Regions from separate parts of the Kitasatospora sp. NPDC001660 genome, predicted to be linked through region 2. Evidence: riboswitches for the same ligand, from Rfam matches in the RefSeq annotation. Region 2 holds a riboswitch; the other holds the start of a gene.

Evidence for each region. A riboswitch is a leader RNA that binds a small molecule or an ion and turns the genes downstream of it on or off. The one in region 2 is predicted to bind magnesium.
Region 1: linked by a shared signal. The riboswitch ahead of ACWCXH_RS28540 (NRAMP family divalent metal transporter) and the one ahead of ACWCXH_RS29470 (magnesium transporter MgtE N-terminal domain-containing protein) in region 2 are both predicted to bind magnesium.

Annotation. Positions count from the first base shown of each region.
Region 1 covers NZ_JBSFGU010000033.1:59,701-62,890, reverse strand. The annotation lists gene ACWCXH_RS28550 (hypothetical protein) at 1-397, opposite strand, end outside; partial or broken gene ACWCXH_RS28545 (BlaI/MecI/CopY family transcriptional regulator) at 577-657, opposite strand; M-box (ykoK) riboswitch at 850-1,026, shown strand; gene ACWCXH_RS28540 (NRAMP family divalent metal transporter) at 1,427-3,070, shown strand.
Region 2 covers NZ_JBSFGU010000036.1:22,490-25,679, forward strand. The annotation lists gene ACWCXH_RS29465 (NRAMP family divalent metal transporter) at 1-455, opposite strand, end outside; gene ACWCXH_RS29470 (magnesium transporter MgtE N-terminal domain-containing protein) at 452-1,819, opposite strand; M-box (ykoK) riboswitch at 2,133-2,313, opposite strand; gene ACWCXH_RS29475 (DUF7873 family protein) at 2,919-3,190, opposite strand, start outside.

The DNA.
Region 1 (3,190 bases), on a different contig from region 2:
TGCCGAGCACGGCCAGCGTGGCGGTGTCGAGCACCATGAGCTGCTGCCCGTTCGCGACGTACAGGCGGGTGCCGTCCGGGGCGAGCCCGGCCACGAGGCCGAGCTGGCTGGTGTTCAGGGTGACCTGCCGGGTGACGGCGTCGCTCCGGGTGTCGACCGCCTTGACCTGGACGGCGTTGCCCGTCCCGGTCACCACGACGTACGCCGTGGTGCCGTCGGGGCTGACGAGCGGCTGGGCCTGGTTGTGGCCGACGGTGATGACGGCCTCGGTGCCGGAGACCGGGGCGGCGGTCCCGGCGGCCCGGGCGGCGGTGCCGGTCAGCGCCAGGACGGCGGCCGCCGCGGCGGCCACGGCGGTCGCCCGGGTGCAGGTGCTCAGCGAAGTCTTCGCGGTCATCGTGTTGTCGATCCCCCTTTGGTGCACCGCACGGTGCGGTGCCGGGGCAGGCTAACCGATCTTCCTGAGAGTCTGATGGACACTCAGTGGACGGAGCAGTACGTCCGGGCTCACGGATGTGGCGCGCACGCCGGCAGGTGGGGGAGCGGCGGAGTCGCCAACACGCTGGCCCACCACGCCACCTCGCGCACCGTGGCCGGCCGGCCCCAGAACCAGAGCCGGTCCATGATCTCGGCCTCCAGATCGCCGAACCCGCGCAGCACCGCCCGTTTCCCTTCCTCGGCGCTCCTGCCTGGAGCGGCGCTCGTGGTACGGCGCCCGTGCCCGGTGTGGTTGCAGGCCGTCCGCCGTTCGGTCGAGCCCGTTGGTCAAGGTTCTACAAAGGTGTCGAAGATCGCATGAGAAGCAGTCCGGGGGCATCCCGGGAGGGGCTATGCTCTTTGAGGTTTGAAGAGGCACCTCGTTCGGTGAGGCGTCTTCACGGACACAGGCCACTGACCCGACGACGTCGAGAGACGCCCAGGTTCAGGACAGATCTTCCCGAGTTAAGGGTTGATCCCAAGTGGCTTCCCCCGCATCAGGGGGATTACGCCGTGAAGTGCCAAAGCTCTGACGAGTTGGGGTGTACCGGTCCAGCGCGATCGGTCCGCTCCTTGCCGTGTCGCGATGCGGCGCACACTCGGTGCGCCCCCGGCCGGGAGGAGGCGAGAAACATGGACTGCAGTAGTCCGGGCCACAGTTGCCCCTGCCCCCGCATGCTCTCGTACACCTCCGGCACGCGGTAACAACCTTTCCTGCGAACGCTCACCATGCGCTGCGTCCTGCGCCGAAGCCGCTCAACCACGTGAAGCCGCTCAACCACGCGCTGACACAAGCCGCCTGACGCATCGTCCTGCCCGCACGACGCCTGAGCCCGGCCCTGTCCCGGCTCGCGCATCCGTGTGGATCGATGCTGCGCGTCCGCAGGGAGGATTACTGCTGCGTGCCCCCTGATGGCCCCCTCAAGGCAGGGGGCGGGGAGGACTCACCATGGCAGACGTCATGCTGGACCCGAAGATTCCCGCCGCGCGCAGCGCGGTGCTGGACGACGCCCACGTGGGCGACATCAAAGGTGCCCTCGGCACCATCAGGCTCGATGACGCCCCGCGCCAGGGCCTGTCCGCGAAGCTGAAGACCCTGCTGGCGATCGTCGGCCCCGGCCTGATCGTCATGGTCGGCGACAACGACGCGGGCGCGTTCTCCACCTACGGCCAGGCGGGCCAGAACTACGGCACCCGGCTGCTGTGGACGCTGCTCCTCCTCGTCCCCGTCCTCTACGTCAACCAGGAGATGGTGCTGCGTCTGGGCGCCGTCACCGGCGTCGGCCACGCCCGCCTGATCCTGGAGCGCTTCGGCAAGTTCTGGGGCGCGTTCAGCGTCATCGACCTGTTCCTGCTCAACGCCCTGACCCTGGTCACCGAGTTCATCGGGGTCACGCAGGCCGCCGGCTACCTCGGCCTGCCGAAGGAACTCGCGGTCGTCCTGGCCGCCGCGGTCATCGTCGCCTCCGCCTTCACCGGCTCCTTCCAGCGCTTCGAGCGCGTCGCGGTCACCCTGTGCGTCGGCTCGCTCCTGCTGGTGCCGATCTACTTCGCGGTCCACCCGAAGACCTCGCAGATGGCCCACGACTTCGTCGTGCCCACGATGCCGGGCGGCGCGGGCGAGCTCGCGGCCGTGATGCTGGTGATCATCTCCATCGTCGGCACCACCGTCGCCCCGTGGCAGCTGTTCTTCCAGCAGTCCTACGTCATCGACAAGCGCATCACCCCGCGGTTCATGAAGTACGAGAAGGCAGACCTCTGGATCGGCATCGTGATCGTCATCGTCGGCGCCGCCGCCATGATGGGCTTCACCGCCGCCGCCTTCGCCGGCACCGACGGGGTCGGCCAGTTCACCGACGCGGCCGGCGTCGCGAAGGGCATCGCCGACAGGGCCGGTGAGGTCGCGGGCGTGCTGTTCGCCATCGCCCTGCTGGACGCCGCGATCATCGGCGCCTTCGCGGTCTCCCTCTCCACCGCCTACGCCATCGGCGATGTCTTCGGCATCAAGCACTCGCTGCACCGCGGCGTCACGGGCGCCAAGGGCTTCTACGCGATCTACGCCGGTGTCGTGGTCGTCGCCGCGGCGATCACGCTGGTCTCGACCGACTACGCCCAGGGCCTGATGACCCAGTTCGTCCAGGTGCTCGCCGGCGTGCTGCTGCCCTCCGCGACCGTCTTCCTGCTGCTGCTCTGCAACGACAAGGCCGTCCTCGGCGCGTGGGTCAACGGCCCGAAGACCAACGCGTTCACCGCCGCGGTGGTCGGCGTCCTGGTCACCCTCTCGCTCATCCTGACCGCCTCCGTCGTGTGGCCGGACATCAAGGCGGGCACGATCCTGTGGATCATGGCCGGCTGTGGCGTCGCCGGCGTGCTGGTCGCCGGGTACTTCTTCACCTTCGGCCGCCGGGGCACCAAGGAGGACCCGATCGACCGCACCGGGCGTGACAACTGGCGGATGCCCCCGCTGGAGACCCTGGAGAAGCCGGTCATGTCCACCGCCCGCAAGGTCGGCATGGGCGCCCTGCGCACCTACCTCCTGATCGCGATGATCATGGTCATCTTCAAGGTGGTGCAGACCGCCCTCGGCCACTGAGCCACCGGAACCCCTCGAACGGACGGGTGGTGGGCAGCGCGCCCGCCACCCGTCCGTTCACTTCTCTCCCCTAGCGTCTGCTGTGGTCCGCGGATGCTGTCCCCAGCCCCGATTCCCCAG
Region 2 (3,190 bases):
GGCACGCCGAGCAGCTCGAAGGCGGCGCCGATCCCGGCGAACTCGCTGACGACCAGGCCGGTGTTGGCGAGCAGCAGGCAGAAGACGGCGAGGGCGGTGAGGCGGAGGCTGAACTGCTCGCGGATGAGCGCGCCCAGGCCCTTGCCGGTGTGGGCGCCGAGCCGGACGGCCATCTCCTGCACCATCACCAGGGCGATGGTGACCAGCACCATGAAGAACAGCGTGCCGTAGGTGAACTGGGAGCCGGCGCTGGCGTACGTGGCGATGCCGGCGGCGTCGTTGCCGGCGTTGGCGGCGACCAGGCCGGGGCCCGCCACCATCGCGACGGCGGCGAGCCGGCGCAGGCCCTTTCGGCGCCCGGGCCCGGGCGCGGACGTCCCGGGGTCGGACGGCGACGGCGCCGACGTGGCCGCCGGGGGGCCGGCGTCCGGGCGGGTGTCGAGGTCGCGGGTCACTTGAGGAGCCTCCGGAAGTGCAGGCGCCCGCGCTCGGGCAGCAGCGAGTCGAGGATGTCGTCGGCCAGGACCCGGCCGAGGGGGCGGTCGGTGTCGTCGACCACGAGCAGGGAGGTGGCCCGGGCCGCGACCAGGTGGTGGGCGGCCTCGGCGAGACGGGTGTCCGGCCGGACGGTCACGGGCGGGCCGAACTGGGCCCGCCAGGCGACCAGGTCGGCGACCACGGTGGTGTCCTCGGCGACGGTGAGGTCGAACAGCGGGATGTCGCCGACCAGCACGCCGTCGTCGTCGAGGACGGTCACCGCGTCGAGGTCGGTGCGGTGCTCGGCCTGCGCGGCCAGCTCCGCCCGTACCTGGGCGACGGTGTCCGCGCGGCCGGCGGTGACCAGCAGGGTGGTCATCGCGCCGCCGGCGGTGCCCTCGCGGTGGGTGAGCAGGGAGCGCAGCTCGGCCGCCTCGGGCTCGGGCATCCGGGCCAGCAGGTTCTCGCGCTCGCCCGGCTTGAGGTCGCGCAGGGCGTCGGCGGCCTCGTCGGGCTCCATCTCGTCGACCAGGCGGGCGGCGTGCTCGGGTGGCGCCTCGCGCAGGAGGTTCTCCAGCTCGGCGGGCTCCATCTCCTCCAGCGCGTCCGCCGCGTGCTCGGGCTCCAGCCAGCCCAGCAGCTGCTGGCGCTCGTGGCGGCCGAGGTCCTCCAGGATGTCGGCGAGGTCGGCCGGGCGCAGCCGGTGCAGCGCGGAGCGGGAGGCGCGCAGCCGCACCTCGGCGGGGCCGTGGGTGGCCTGCTCGCCGAACGGGGCTATCGACTGCCAGTCCAGGACGCTGTCCGGGGTCGGGCGGACCTGCCAGCGGCGGGGGCCGAGCCGGCGCAGCAGGGTGGGGAGCGAGACGTCGACACCGACCAGGACGGTGCGGGCGGCCAGCGGGGCGAGGTAGAGGTCGGCGGCGCGGGTGACCTGGACGCCGTCGACGTCGACGAGCTGGTGGTCCATCACGTCGCGGGCGAGCAGCACCTCGCCGGGCCTGCGGTTGAAGTCGCGCAGGTCGACGCGGGAGGTGCGCAGCCGGACCTGGCCGGTGAGGATCCGGTCGACGGCGTCGGCGGCGATGAAGGCGCGGCGGCGGCCTATGCGGATGATCAGGCCGGTGACGGGCGGGTAGGGCTCCGGTCCGTAGAGGCGGGCGACCACGTCGACGACGCGGCCCACCTCCTCGCCGGCCTGGTTGGCGACCGGGCCGCCGACCAGCCCGGCGAGGGAGACGAGTGAGGACCGGACGGCCTTGGTGACGGTGGTGCGGCGCTCGGCGGCGTCGGTGCGGTCGCGAAGACGCGCCGTGGCGGACGAGAACAGCGTGGTGGAAGCCACGGAGAAGACCCCCTCGCCCCGGCAGGACGGGGCATCGGGCCGCCCGGTGGCATGCCATCGCCAACCCTGACCGCGGGGCCGGCTCCGGGCACGCGCCGGGGCCTCCCACGCCACGGGGGACGGGAGGGCGGAGCGCAGCGGACCGGTGTCGGTCAGGGAAGGAAGGGGCGCCTCGGGCGGCAGGAGAACGGCGAGGACGACACGGGGAAAGGCCGACTATGGCCAGGACTTCCGTCCATCACGCCCCCCTCCCGATCTCGGCCGCGATCCGGTGCCGCGGCAGCATGGCAGGGGCGGACCGACGTCACCGCCCGGCGCACCCCAGACTCGTCAGAGCTTTGGCACTCCACGGCGTGTCCCCGGTCGGGTCCGGCGGGGAAGCCACTTGGGGTCACCCCTTGGGCCGGGGAGACCTGTCCTGATCCGGAGCGTCTCTCGACGGGTGGGATCAGTGGCCTGTGTCCGTGAAGACGCCTCACCGAACGAGGTGTCTTTTCGAATCCTTGACAGGATAGGGCCTTGTCATCCCCCCAGCACAACCCTTGACCTGAGCTTGACCCCGCCCCGACCTGCGGGGGAGCCGCCGGGCGCACACCGGGGCGCGGCGGGAGCGACCCGGCCGGCCCTTGCTCCCCTCCGCCAGCGGCCGACCCGACCGGAAACGCGAGAGGACCCGGGAGCGTAGCCTGCCCCCGGGCCCCTGTTTGCCGCCCAATTGCGCACACCGGCACGTTTAAGGGTTGCGGATCAGATTGAAATCGACGCGTTCTGCCTTTGAACTACCGTGCCACGGAGCGGCACAGACGGGACTTGAACCCGCATTCGTCGACATGCGTCCACACCCGGTCGATCCGGCGTTCGGCGGCGAATGCTGAGACTGGAGCGAGAGTCTGAGCTTGATGGGGCCCGCCTCTGCCTGGCTTGGGCTACCCCGGCCGGTGGTGCCGGGGGGAGGATTTGAACCTCCACTGTGACCCCTGGTCAGCTTCAACATCAGTGTCAGCTTTTCGCACCGCGCAGCAGCCCCCATCCGGTCTCCCGGAGGGTTCTCGGCGCGCCCGGTGCACCCGCCCGGCTCCCCGGACGGGCGATCATGAGGCTACCGGAACAGGTAGCCGAAGACGGCGTCGCCCACCCGCTGGTCGGTGACCTCGACGGCGTTGGCCTCCTCGCGGGCGAACTTGACGGCCTGCTGGAGCTTCTCCACCCGCTCGGCCAGCTCGTTCACCCGGCGGGCCGGCAGCGCGCCGGAGAACTTCACCGTGGTCCAGTAGCCGACCGCGATGTCCTCGTAGTAGACCTCGACCTGGGCCGGGTGCTTCTCGGTGGCCTCGGCCTTGACGTGGTTGCGCGGCACCTTCTTGGTCCGGA